3 regions of the Citricoccus alkalitolerans genome follow, and region 1 is predicted to be linked to each of the others. Evidence: predicted binding sites of a transcription regulator. Region 1 holds the regulator's gene; each other region holds the start of a gene.

Region 1 (4,539 bases):
GTACACGTCCCGTTCTGCTCGGTGCGGTGCGGTTACTGCGACTTCAATACCTATACCGCCGAGGACCTGGGTCCCGGCGCGTCCAGGACGTCCTACGCGGACACCGTGGTCGGTGAGCTGGACTTCGCGGCGCAGGCGCTGGCTGGTTCGGGGGTCCCCCCGCGCACGCTGGAGACCGTCTTCTTCGGCGGAGGCACGCCGACCCTGCTGCCCGCCGTAGACCTGGTCCGGATCCTCGGAAGGGCCCGGGACATCTTCGGGATCACGCCCGGAGCCGAGATCACCTCGGAGGCCAACCCCGACTCCGTGTCCCTTGAGTCGTTGCGGGAGATGGCCGCCGGTGGATTCACCCGGGTCTCCTTCGGCATGCAGTCCGCCGTCCCGCACGTGCTGGCGACGCTGGACCGCACGCACCGGCAGGAGAACGTCCCGGCCGCGGTCGGCTGGGCCCGCGAAGCCGGCCTGGAGGTGTCCTTGGACCTGATCTACGGCACGCCGGGGGAATCCCTGGAGGACTGGCGCACCACCGTCGAGGCCGCACTCGCGCTGGCACCGGACCACATCTCGGCCTATTCGCTGATCGTGGAGGACGGGACCAAGTTCGGGGCCTCCGTGAAGCGGGGGACCGTGGCCGACGTGGATCCGGACGACCAGGCTGACAAGTACCTGTTGGCCGAGCGGCTGTTCGCCGCGGCGGGCTACCGCTGGTACGAGATCTCGAATTGGGCCCATGACCCCGAGGACCGCGGCATCCACCGGGCACGGCACAATGTGGCCTACTGGCGTGATCAGGACTGGTGGGGAGCGGGCCCCGGGGCACACTCCCACCTGGCCGGCGTCCGGTTCTGGAACGCCAAGCATCCGGCGGCCTACGCGCAGCGGTTGGCCACCGGTATCTCGCCTTCCGTCGGCCGAGAGCACCCCGACGCCGAGGCGCGATTCCTCGAGCGCGTCATGCTGGGCGTCCGGCTCTCGGACGGGCTCCCGACGGCGGCCTTGGACGAAGCGCCCGACGGTGGCGCCCAGGCCCGAAGGGAGATCGCCGCCATGATCGGTGAGGGGCTGCTCGATGGACGAGCGGCCCTGGCCGGACGCGTGGTGCCCACCCTGCAGGGGCGGCTGCTGGACGACGCGATCGTGCGCCGGCTGGCCGGGTTCTGACTTGTCCGTCCACAACGAGAGGACATTGCACCTCTGGGTCCCCCAGTGGCAATGTCCTCTGGATGTGGATGAAGTGGACCAGCATCGGACCGGCGGACTACGGGATTGGCTACCGGAGTACTACTGAATCAGGCGGAGGTTCAGCGGGTAGCGGTAGGGGCGGCCCTTGTTGCACTGGATGCCTGCTGCAACGCCGGAGACCGTCATGAACAGCCACAGGAGCATGGCGACGATGCCGAAGATGCCCCCGACGATCGGGATGAGGGCCAGCAGGTTCGCCACGATGGCGAGTGCCGTGGGCGGCAGAGTGAAGTTCAGCGCCTCCTTGGCCTCCTGGGCCGTGAACGGTCCGCGGTGGCGGAACACCAGGTAGATCACCAGGGAGGGGATGCATCCAAGGAAACCGCCGAAGTGCGCGAGGGTGGCCCACTGACGGTCCTCGGCCGGCGTCAGCGGCTCGGCCTGGTCCGGTGACCCCTGCAGCTGCTGGTCTCGCCTGGGGGCGGCGCCGGGGCGCGGGCGGTGCGGACTGCCGGGCTGCTGCTGGGACACGTCCTGGGCCTTTCCGTTCGGAGGTGATGGGTGGCGTTCGGTCGTCAGTGTACCGCCGCATTCCGGGAGTTCCCTGCAGGTCGGTATGCGGTCAGTGCTCGACGGCGGTCAGGAAATCGATGACCTCTTCCACTCTCCCCAGCAGGGTCGGCTCCAGGTCGGCATAGGTCCGCACCTGGGACAGCAGCCTCTTCCAGCCCAGGCCGATGTCCTCCTTGGTCCGGTGTGGCCAGCCGAGGCCGGCGAGGATGCCCGTCTTCCAGTCCTGTCCTCGGGGCACCACCGGCCAGGCGCCGATGCCCAGGACGGCGGGCTTGATGACTTGCCAGACGTCCACATAGGGATGGCCGACGATCAGCACGTTGCCGCGGGCCCCGGGCACCTTCATGGCCTCGGCGGCGATCCTCTCCTCCTTGGAGCCGGTCACGAGGTGGTCCACGAGGATGCCGAGCCGGCGCTGCGGACCGGGCGAGAAGTCCTTGATGGCGCCTGCCAGGTCGTCCACCCCGTGGAGCGGCTCAACGACGATCCCCTCAAGGCGCAGGTCCTCACCCCAGACCTTCTCCACGAGCTCGGCGTCATGCAGGCCTTCGACCCAGATGCGGGAGGCCCGCGCCGTGCGGGCGCGGGCATGGTCCACGCGGACGGAGCCCGACGCCGTCCGGGCCGGCTTCGCGGGGGAGGCACCCGAGGTGCCGCCCGGTGCGGGGGGCACCACCTCGACGGGCTCGCCGTCCACGAGGAAGCCATAACCCAGGGGGAAGGACTTCGTGCGTCCCCGGCGGTCCTCCAGGACGACCAGGTGCACGCCACCGGACTTCTCGACCCGCAGGACGGCACCGGTGAATCCGGTCTCCGTGTCCTCCAGGACGGCGCCCTGGTTCGCGGGGACCTTCTCGACGGTGCGGGCGGTCGGGCGGAAGCCGCCGTCGAGGGTGCCCGGGCCCCAGTTGTTCCATTCCACGGGCATCGACGCTAGCAAGAGGAGTCGGCGTAACCGCGCAGCGGCTCGCGCGGCACGCGGTCGGTACCGGGCTGGCGCACGCGGTTGGTGCGGGGCCGGCGATGGAGGGCCGCGGGTCGACACTCTCAGAGGTCAGGGCAAGTGGTGGTACGTCGATTGGACACAAGGTCTAGACTTGGCACTTCAAAGCGTCGAGTGCTAAGCCGGAAGACAGGCAGGAGGAATCGATGAGCGAACAGCCGCGCCGCATGCAGGTGCTGCAGGCCATCGTGGAGGACTACGTGTCCTCCCGCGAGCCCGTCGGCTCCAAGGCCCTGGTGGACCGCCACCAGTTGGGCGTGTCCTCGGCCACCGTCCGGAATGACATGGCCGCCCTGGAGGAGGAGGGGCTCATCGTGGCCCCGCACACCTCTTCCGGACGCATCCCCACGGACAAGGGCTACCGCATCTTCGTGGACCAGATCTCCGAAGTGAAGCCGCTGTCCGCTGCGGAGAAGCGCGCGGTGCAGACGCTGCTGGATGCCAATGGCGACTTCAACGAGATGATGGCCCGCACCGTGCGGCTGCTCGCACAGCTCACCAACCAGGTGGCCGTGCTGCAGTACCCCCATGTGGACTCCTCCACCATCCGGCACATCGAGTTCGTCTCCCTGGCGCCCCGCCGGGCCCTCGTCGTGGTGATCCTGTCCACCGGACAGGTCGACCAGCGGGCCTTCGGTCTCGAGGTCGAGGCCAACGAGACGTCGCTGACCGTGCTGAAGCAGCAGTTCCTGCGCTATCTGGACGGGCTGACCCCGGTCCAGGCCGCGGAGGGACTTCGGCTCGCGCTGGCCGAGGTGCCGGCGGAGGATCGCGATCTTGCCCTGGCCTTCGCCGTCCAGCTGGACCAGATGTTCGCGGCACGCCGGGAGGACCGAATCATCATGGCCGGCACCGCCAACCTGGCACGCTCGACGGGGGACTTCCCGTTCTCGATCGGCCCCATCCTGGAAGCCCTCGAGGAACAGGTCGTGTTGTTGCGTCTGCTGACCGAGATGGAGCAGGATGTGCGTGGCCTCAGCGTGCGCATCGGCTCCGAGAACACCGGCTCCCTGTCCGAGGCGTCTGTCGTCGCCGCCGGATACGGCCCCGGCTCCGGCGCCAAGCTCGGCGTCGTGGGCCCCACCCGCATGGACTATCCGGGCACCATGACCGCCGTGCGGGCGATCGCCCGGTACTTGTCCCGGATCCTGTCGCAATAGCGGCCAGGACCGACATCCACCACCCCACCACCGGAAGGAACACCGCAGACCGTGGCTGACCATTACGAGGTGCTCGGCATTGGCCGAGACGCCTCCGCCGAGGAGATCAAGCGCGCCTACCGCAAGTTGGCCCGCAAACTCCATCCCGACGTGAACCCGGCTCCCGACGCCTCCGAGGAGTTCAAGAACGTCACGCGTGCCTACGAGGTCCTCTCGGACCAGGAGAAGCGCCGCAACTATGACGCCACGGGCCATGAGAACGGCACCGGCGGCATGGGCGGCGGTTTCGGCGGCGCCGATTTCGGTGGTTTCCAGGACATCTTCGAGACGTTCTTCGGCGGTGGCGGTTCCGGCGGCATGGGCGGTGGCCGGGGCGGTGGTCCCGCCAGCCGTGCGCGGCGGGGACAGGACGCCCTCATCACTGCCAAGCTCGATCTCAGCGATGCGGTCTTCGGCACCGAGAAGACCCTCGAGGTGGACACCGCCGTGGTGTGCCCCACCTGTGACGGCAGCTGCTGCCAGCCCGGCACGCATCCGGAGACCTGCACCATCTGCAACGGCCAGGGCGCCATCCGCCGGCCGGTGCGTTCCATCCTCGGCACCGTCATGGCCGCCGAGACC
Region 2 (4,539 bases), 1.1 Mb from region 1:
ACCTGGTCCGCCGGCTCGTGTCCTCCGGGCTGCGCATCCCGGCCGCCCAGCGGGCAGGCAAGCTGGACAAGATCCTCACCCAGCGGTTCAACAGGCTGTTCCCCGGAGCCTCTCCCCTGGAGCGGGAACCGGTGGTGGCAGATCTGTTGGCCCGGTGGTCCGAACCCCACCGGCACTACCACGATCGCTCGCATCTGCTGGCCGTACTCAGGGCCATCGACGTGCTGGTCAGACACGGCGAGGACTGCGGCCGGTGGACGCGCAGCGTGAAGCTGGCCGCCTGGTTCCACGATGCCGTCTACCGTGGTGACCCGGCCCTGCCGGCGGGCCAGGACGAGGAGGACTCCGCCGTGCTGGCCGAGCAGACCCTGTCCGAGTTGGGCCTGCCCGATCCGGAGATCGAGGAGACGGCGCGTCTCGTGCGGATGACCGCCACCCATGACCCGGATCCCGGTGACCGGACGGGGGCGGTGTTCAGTGACGCCGATCTGGAGGTGCTGGGCCGTTCCCGCGGGGACTATGCCCGCTACCTGTCGGCCGTGCGCCAGGACTTCGCGCACGTGCCGGACGCTGACTTCGCCAGCGGCCGGGCCGGCGTCGTCCAGTCACTGCTGGCCCTGGACCCCCTGTACCGGACCACCACCGGTGAGAGGCTCTGGGAGCGCCATGCCCGTCGGAACCTTTCCGCCGAGCTGCATCCCACCTCGCGGCACTGGACCCGCTGACCCACCGCGCCCTCATTTTCAGTCGAGTTTGCGTGGGGGTTAAACGCCGAAACCCCCACCGACTCGGCTGGTAGCGAGAAGGTGGGGGTTCCGTGAGAGCTGGGCGCTCAGTGAACCTCAGGGAGTCACTGAATCACATCATGCCGCCCATGCCACCCATGCCGCCCATGTCGTCGCCGCCCGGCATGGCCGGAGCCGGCTCGGGCTTGTCGGCCACGACGGCCTCGGTGGTGAGGAACAGACCGGCGATCGAGGCGGCGTTCTGCAGGGCAGAGCGGGTCACCTTGACCGGATCGTTGACGCCGGCGGCCAGCAGGTCCTCGTACTCGCCGGTGGCGGCGTTGAGGCCCTGGCCGTCGGGCAGGGAGCGGACCTTGGCAGCCACGACGCCCGGCTCCAGGCCGGCGTTGAAGGCGATCTGCTTCATCGGGGCCTCGATGGCGACCTTGACGATGTTGGCACCGGTGGCCTCGTCGCCCTCCAGGGAGAGCTTGCCGAAGGCCTTGGCCCCGGCCTGGGTCAGGGCCACGCCGCCGCCGGCGACGATGCCCTCCTCGACTGCTGCCTTGGCGTTGCGCACTGCATCCTCGATGCGGTGCTTACGCTCCTTGAGCTCGACCTCGGTGGCGGCACCGGCCTTGATGACGGCCACGCCGCCGGCCAGCTTGGCCAGGCGTTCCTGCAGCTTCTCGCGATCGTAGTCCGAGTCGGTGTTCTCCATCTCGGCGCGGATCTGGGCCACTCGGCCGGCGATCTGCTCGGCATCGCCGGCACCCTCGACGATGGTGGTCTCGTCCTTGGTGATGACGACCTTGCGGGCGGTGCCCAGGGTCTCGATGCCGGCGTTCTCCAGGGTCAGGCCGACCTCTTCGGAGATGACCTGGCCACCGGTCAGGATGGCGATGTCAGCCAGCATGGCCTTGCGGCGGTCACCGAAGCCCGGAGCCTTGACGGCCACGGACTTGAAGGTGCCCTTGAGCTTGTTGACCACGAGGGTGGCCAGGGCCTCGCCCTCGACGTCCTCGGCGATGATGAGCAGGGACTTGCCGGACTGCATGATCTTCTCGAGAAGGGCGACCATGTCCTTCACGGTGGAGATCTTGGAGTTGACGATGAGGATGTAGGGGTCCTCCAGCACCGTCTCCTGGCGCTCGGCGTCGGTGACGAAGTAGCCGGAGAGGTAGCCCTTGTCGAAGCGCATGCCCTCGGTCAGTTCGAGTTCCAGGCCGAAGGTCTGGGACTCCTCGACGGTGACGACGCCCTCCTTGCCGACCTTGTCCAGCGCCTCGGCGATGAGCGAGCCGATCTGGGTGTCAGCGGCGGAGATGGACGCGGTGGCGGCGATCTGTTCCTTGGTCTCGATCGGCTTCGCGGAGGCCACGAGCTCCTCGATGACGGCGGCGACGGCCTTCTCGATGCCGCGCTTCAGGGAGAGCGGGTCAGCTCCGGCCGCGACGTTGCGCAGGCCTTCCTTGACGAGGGCCTGGGCCAGCACGGTGGCGGTGGTGGTGCCGTCACCGGCGACGTCGTCAGTCTTCTTGGCAACTTCCTTGACGAGCTCGGCACCGATCTTCTCGTACGGATCGTCGAGCTCGATCTCCTTGGCGATGGAGACACCGTCATTGGTGATCGTGGGAGCGCCCCACTTCTTCTCCAGCACCACGTTGCGGCCGCGGGGGCCGAGGGTGACCTTGACCGCGTCGGCCAGGGTGTTCAGACCCCGTTCCAGGCCGCGGCGCGCCTCTTCGTCGAATGCAATGGTCTTGGCCATGTGTGCACTGTCCTTTCTGGACCTTGGCGTTGCTTGGCAGTGTTCAACTGACCTGTGCAGTGCCCGCGACGGACGGCCCGGAGCCGGGCCTCACCACGTTCAGGTCTACTCCCAGGCCACGACCACCCGCATGCCTGCGGGTTTTGGCAGTCGCAACCTCAGAGTGCTAGTCCATATTTAGCACTCGCACCCTCCGAGTGCAAACAGCAGCCGGTTTGTGGGACGGCTTTTCAGCCGGCGTAGTCGGAGCTGAGCACCACGGCGACGCTGGGTACGCGCGCCTCGTAGACCAGGGGAAGGCCCAGCTCGGCAGCCACGGCCTGGGCGGTGGTCTCATTCTGCGAGTAGTACACGGCCGAGCCGGACACGGAGAACCCCTGCCAGTTCCCGGAACCGGCCACGGTGAAACCACCCGAGGAGAGGGCGCCGGAGACCCGGCCGGCCAGGCCGCCGATCGAGGAAGCGTTGTAGACCTCGACGGGCGCGGAGGTGTCCCCGGTGTCCGTGGCCGCTTCGGACTCGGCCGGTTCGGACTCGGCCGGATCAGACACGGCGCCGGACGCCTCGCCGGATGCTGCGGTCTCGGCCGATTCGGAGGGCTCAGAGGGTTCGGGGTCCTCCGGTGAGGACGTCATCTCGCCGGTGGGACTGACCTCGGGTCCGGTGGACTCCGCGGGGGCCTCCACCGTGGCGGAGGCGCTGGCGGAGGAGCCCGCGTTGGCCGGATCGGAGGGCAGCAGCGAGGGCAGGACCAGGAAGGAGAAGGCTCCCACAGCCAGGGCCAGGGCGGCCGCGACGGAGATTCCCACCAGGCCCGAGGAACCGGTCGTCAGGGTGGGGTCGGCCCGGTGGGTTCCCTTGCGGTCCCGGTAGGCGGGGACATCGTCGAATTGATCGTGCGGGTACAGAGTCATTGGCCACCATCACCAGATTCTCGGCTCCACGGCGTGTTTCCCGGGTCAGCCGGGAACGTCATGGAGATGGACACGGCCCCACCGCCGGGGCGGTGCTCAGGCCTCCTGCCGCCGGGCACTGCGTGCACGGTGGCGCGTGGTCCGTAGTCTACGCAATCTCTTGACGAGCATGGGCTTGTGCGCCAGGGCTTCCTGACGGTCCAGCAGACCGTTGAGCACCTGGTAGTACGTGGTCGCCGAGAAGGAGAACCGTTCGCGAATGGCCTGGTCCTTCGCTCCGCCGTACTTCCACCATTGGTCCTCGAAGTCCAGGATGTCCCGGTCGCGCTCGGACAGGGCGTCCACGGCGCCCTCGGACGGGGTTTGCGCACCGTCCGGCTCGGCGGCGTTCGCTGCAGTCATCAGGGGTCCTTCCAACGGGGTACTCCACAGTCTACCGGCCGAAACTACACGGTTGTCATTCGTCTCGCAGGATGCCGGACAGAGCGGTAGTCTGCCGACGTGGACCTCATCGCCCCCTTGGATCCCGGTTGGGAACGCGCCCTGGCCTCGCAGCGCGAGGCCCTGTCCGCCGTCGGGCAGAACATCCAGGCCCGACGCGCGGCCGGCGAGCAGATCCTACCCGCGCCGGAGAACGTGCTGCGTGCCTTCCGGCAGCCCTTCGAACAGGTGAAGGTGCTCATCCTGGGGCAGGACCCATACCCGACGCCAGGGCACCCGATCGGGATGAGCTTCGCGGTGGACCGGCACGTGTCCCCGCTGCCGCGCTCACTGGTGAACATCTACCGAGAGCTCTCCGACGACGTGGGCGTATCGCCGGCCGCACACGGGGACCTGACCGCGTGGGCGGACCAGGGCGTCCTGCTGCTCAACCGCGTGCTGACGGTGGCCGCCGGGGAGGCGGCCAGCCACCGCAGGCTCGGTTGGGAGGACATCACGCAGGCCGCAGTCCAGGCCCTGGCCTCTCGCGGCACACCGCTCGTGGCGATCCTCTGGGGCGCCGATGCGCGGAAGATGGCTCCCGTTCTGCAGGCCAGTGCGCCGAAGGCCAGTCCAGTGGGGATCGTCGAGTCCGCGCATCCCTCGCCGCTGTCCGCACGCCGCGGGTTCTTCGGCTCGAAGCCCTTCA
Region 3 (4,539 bases), on a different contig from region 1:
GGCTATCTGCCCGAGCGGAGCCATCGGCCGGCCATCGACTGGTCCAGCCGAGAGCGCAGGCGTCCGTCCCAGTTCGTCTTCCGGGAGACGTGCGCGGCTCCACAACAGGGCTGGGACGACGACGTCCGGCCCGGTTCGGTCTGAATCGCCAGGTCGGGCTCGGGGTCCGTCAATGGCTGCTCAACTGTGCAACGGCCCAGCTGCACGGCCCTCACCGGCCGTAGACAAAGGAGGCCCCCGCCGAGCATCCGGCGGGGGCCTCCTTCGGGTCCTGAGGGGACTCGTGTTCGGAATCAGTCGTGCGAAATCACCTCCAGCAACTCGCCGACGCGGTCGGCGGGCCAGTGGCGTGCCACGTCGGCCTGACTGAGCATGCCGACCAGGTCGTGGCCGTCGATGACCGGCAGGCGGCGGACCTGGTGTTCCTTCATCGTCTGGATGGCTTCCTCGATGCTGTCGTCGGCGCCGATGGTCACCGGCTTACCCTGGGCGAACTCGCCGGCCGTGGTCTGGCGCGGGTCGCCGCCAGCCGCCAGGCACTTGACCACGATGTCCCGATCCGTGACGACGCCCTTGAGGCGGTTGTCCTCGCCACAGATCGGAAGTTGGCCCACGTCCAGGTCCTTCATCTTGCGTGCGGCCTCTTCGAGGGTCTCGTTCTCACCGATGCACTCGGCTCCAGCGGTCATGACTACGCGTGCGGTCTTCATAGTGCTCCTTTCCAGAGGGATGGTCGGGATGTCGGTAGGAGATCAATATCGTGGTGTCGCGGCGGTTGTCTCGACGGTGGGGTCCGTCCTGCGCGGCAAGAAGGACAGGGCGACCATGGTCACGCCCAGTCCCAGGTGCAGCCAGTTGTCGGCATTGTTGAACGGCACGAAGTTCGCCGGGGAGTCATGGCCGATGAACAGGCCGTAGAGCCACAGCAGGAGATAGACGATGCCGCCCCACAGCAGGTAGTGCCGTGTCATGGTACCCGTGCGGGCCAGCGCCAGTCCGGCGATGCCGTAGAGCACGTGGACGACGTTGTGCAGGATCGAGACCTGGAAGATCCCCATCAGCATGGCTTCGGAGTGGTGACCGGCGAACTGCATCGTCTCGTAGTTGGTGGTGAGTCCGGGGATGAACCCCGCGATGCCGACCAACAGGAAAACGACACCGTAGACCATCGCCACGACCTGGACGGGGCTGCGGCCGGGGGCGTCACGGTCAGTGGTCGTGCGGTCCGTGGGGGATCGGTCTGGGGTAGTACTCATGATCTGTCCTTCCGAGAGATGACGTCTGGCAGGCGATCAGCCACAATCCGATCATGTCCCGAGGCCGGGCCGCCGTGAAGACCCGATACGCCGCAATTGCCCAGTTTTCTACCGGTATCGCGGATGGGTGTCCAGATGGGGGTCTGGACTGAGCAGAATGCCCTGACCGAACTTCTCACCCCTGCGTCCGCGGTCACCGTCAAAGGCACCACTGACTACATCTCGGTGTGAAGCAGAGGCTCAATTCCGTTGAGGGAACCCTGGCCAACGCTCGAGGGTTAGTGAAGCATCTCGACGTGGGATGCCGAGCCAGGAGAGTGGACATGACCGATGGGGTGCGCCTGCTCGAGAGCCTTTCCGAGCTGGAAGGCTGGCTTGAGGAGGACACTGATTTCTACGGGCGGTGCTCCGAGGGATGCGACGCGGACCGCATCGGAAGACTGAACGCGCCTCCTCGCCCCGGAACCAGCAGGACGGCAGTACCGCAGGTACGACTAATGCGCCCCGATATCCATCGCTTGACGTACCGCGGCCTCGGCGCCCTGAGTCCACGGTTCTCCGTGGCCGGGAAGCACTGTGGTGACGCCGGTGGCGGCTATGGCGTCCAAGGACGCCATTGCCTGGTCGGCGTCTTTCGTGGCAGCCGTGGCCACGATCTGCGGCCCGGTCCGGCCGGTGTAGGGGTCCAGGGTGACCAGGGCGTCACCGCTGATGACGGTGTCCCGGTCGGGCAGATGGAGCACGCAATGTCCATCCGTGTGGCCCGGGGTGTGCACCGCGATGGGCTGGCCAGGTATCGGCACGGGTGTTCTCGTGAGCAGGCTTTTCACATCATTGACGCCCTTGACCTTCAGAGCCCCGGCCGCAGCCATTCGGCCCAGGAACGGCAGGGACCTGGGATGCGTCAGGGGGTAGAGGAAGCGGTTGCGCTGCGGGGTGTATCGATAGGGGTGAGCGGCCAGGCGCACGTCCTGTGAGTGCACGAGAATAGGTATTCCCCATTCCTGCTGGGCCCGTGCGGCGAAACCAACATGGTCGAAATGGCCGTGGGTGAGCACCAGAGCCTTGACGTCTCCCGGGCCCCGGCCCCTCGCCTCCAATGCCTCAAGAACCATGGACCACATGCTCGGCAATCCCGCGTCCACCACGGTCAGCCCTTCCTCATCTTCGATCAGGTAGCAGTTCACGTGGGCGTGAGAGATCAGGTCAATTCCGTCAGCGGCGTTCGATGTGATCATGATGTCTCCTGGAAGTGCCCGCAGCGGTCTCGTCCATCGTCGTGAAGTCAGCGTGGGCAGGTCAAGCATCCAGTGTCCTGCCACCGTCGTGGGGATCGGGTGAAGCAGTGCTCTTCGTTGGTCAAGGGCCAGTGAAATCGCCAGTGAAGTCTCGGTCAGGCTTGGCACTCTCGAGTGTCGAGTGCTAAATTACCAAGTGCTGGGATTACCCAGTGGCCTACGCCTAGTCCCCTGTCAGACAGTGTTTGATGAAGGAGTTGATGAAGATGGCTATGGGGATCGAAGATGTGTTCCGCGAGTTCGACCGGCTCGCCAGCGGCATGACGAGCGGCAGAAACGGTCTACGATCCATGCCGATGGATCTCTACCGTGATGGCGAACACTACGTGTTGGCAGCCGACCTGCCAGGGGTCGATCCGGGGTCGATCGACATCGATGTCGATGGCCAGGTGCTGACGATCCGAGCGGAGCGGACGCTATCCGCTGCTGATGGTGTCAGCTGGCTGAACCGCGAACGGCAGGGCGGGTCGTTCCTGCGCCAACTCAGCCTCGGTGAAGGCATCGATATGGACAACATCTCGGCGCACTACGCCAATGGTGTGCTCAGTGTGACCCTTCCGGTGACCGAGCGCGCCAAGTCGCGCAAGATCGAGATCATCACCGATCGCGACAACGTGTTGGAGCAGGACGTGACGCCGTTGCAGCAACACGCCGTCGAACAGTAAATCCTGGAACTGGTGACGGTGGTGGTGAGGCGCAGGTCTCGCCACCACCGGACCCGGTCACAGAAATGGACCACTTGCGGGAGGACGATCATGTGCGAGGACGGCATCATTCCACCGGCTCATCCGGAAGCCGCAGAGGCCGACATGGTTGAACAGGAGCTCCCCGTCCAGCCTGACAGTGAAGACGAGGCCGTCGTGGACCGGAAGCCACCGGTGGAAGCCAACGACGCCGACGTCGTGGAACAGCTGACCGTTTATCCCCTGGACGAGGAAGACGAATACCCCCACGACGCCTGACACCCTGTGTCGCCGGCGGGCGTCCCTCAGCGACGCCGCCACGGGCGGCGCACTGCTCAGGCAGGTCGAGGAACACCGAGCCGGGTGTGGACGGCGGGTGCAGCGTGCACGAGCGGCTCTTCGGTCGGTGACGGCAGTCCGACCCAGCGCAGCGGTGCGGTCAGCCTCCCGGTGGCGGTGGCCGCGTGCAGGGGCCAGGGCTCATGGACGACCGGGGTACGCCAGAGGACTCCCGCTCGCCGGTGATAGGCCGACCAGCGTCCGGTGATGCTCTCGACCAACGGCGTCCGCTCCGTAGCATCCAGCGGCCGACCGACGTCCACGCTGGCCTGGAACCAGTCGTCCGGCCGTGAGCGGAGCCAGCCGGGTGTGCCGAATCGGTAGGCCCAGCGCGCGCCGTCCACGGAATGGGACGAGTGGGAACGTTCATAGGGCAGCCCGAGGCTGCGCAGGGCGGCGACGAAGGTGAGCCGGGGCACGACCATCCCGAGGAACCAGATGCCGTCTCGTCCGTCCTGTGTACGCACGTAGGCACGCACGTTGAGTTCTGGGAAGGTGCCCCATCCCGGCGGTGGCGGGAGACCTGGGGGCCGGACCCGCGCCATGCGGAACGGGGTGATGCCGATCCACGTGCGCCCGTCCCATTCCTGCACCGTGAGTTCCTGGGGAACCAGACTCTGGACGGTCGCGACATCGTAGGACCAGTGCAGGAACGTGAGGCACTGCCAGTCCTGGAAATTGAGGGGGAAACGGACCGCATGATCGGGAATTCGTCCACTCATGGTCGGTGGCGGTCCCTTCAGTCGCGTTTGCGCCAGTCTAGGGAGACGCGGCGTTCGAAAGAAACGACTGGGCGAGTCGTCGGACGAAAAAGCCTATATACAGGTCACGGAGCAGACTTACGATGTGACGGAAGGCCTCTTCGGCCGGGAGCGACCCGAAAGGTTGTCATGAAGCGATCTATCGCCGATCAAAGTCTCGAGGAGCTCGGTGGCAGGCTGAGCGTGCTGACGCGGCAACGGA

What was found. Region 1 encodes HrcA, which represses chaperone genes, less so after heat shock. Its sites were predicted from a motif close to TTNGCACTCGNNNNNNNCGAGTGCNAA; they were not measured.
Region 2: groL (chaperonin GroEL) is a predicted target of HrcA. The motif match lies at 2,674-2,700, and genes of this name have one in related genera.
Region 3: ABD134_RS13205 (Hsp20/alpha crystallin family protein) is a predicted target of HrcA. The motif match lies at 2,656-2,682, and genes of this name have one in related genera.

Annotation. Positions count from the first base shown of each region.
Region 1 is NZ_BAAALH010000001.1:1,076,064-1,080,602, reverse strand. It holds gene hemW (radical SAM family heme chaperone HemW) at 1-1,161, shown strand, start outside; gene ABD134_RS04830 (DUF4870 domain-containing protein) at 1,282-1,713, opposite strand; gene ABD134_RS04825 (DUF3097 family protein) at 1,805-2,677, opposite strand; gene hrcA (heat-inducible transcriptional repressor HrcA) at 2,905-3,918, shown strand; gene dnaJ (molecular chaperone DnaJ) at 3,970-4,539, shown strand, end outside.
Region 2 is NZ_BAAALH010000001.1:25,826-30,364, reverse strand. It holds gene ABD134_RS00155 (DUF4031 domain-containing protein) at 1-725, shown strand, start outside; gene groL (chaperonin GroEL) at 859-2,496, opposite strand; gene ABD134_RS00145 (LytR C-terminal domain-containing protein) at 2,727-3,410, opposite strand; gene ABD134_RS00140 (DUF3263 domain-containing protein) at 3,507-3,812, opposite strand; gene ABD134_RS00135 (uracil-DNA glycosylase) at 3,912-4,539, shown strand, end outside.
Region 3 is NZ_BAAALH010000002.1:1,590,694-1,595,232, forward strand. It holds gene ABD134_RS13185 (nitroreductase family protein) at 1-144, shown strand, start outside; gene ABD134_RS13190 (CBS domain-containing protein) at 294-710, opposite strand; gene ABD134_RS13195 (DUF4383 domain-containing protein) at 753-1,256, opposite strand; gene ABD134_RS13200 (MBL fold metallo-hydrolase) at 1,751-2,494, opposite strand; gene ABD134_RS13205 (Hsp20/alpha crystallin family protein) at 2,767-3,219, shown strand; gene ABD134_RS13210 (hypothetical protein) at 3,364-3,516, shown strand; gene ABD134_RS13215 (YqjF family protein) at 3,573-4,298, opposite strand; gene ABD134_RS13220 (hemerythrin domain-containing protein) at 4,467-4,539, shown strand, end outside.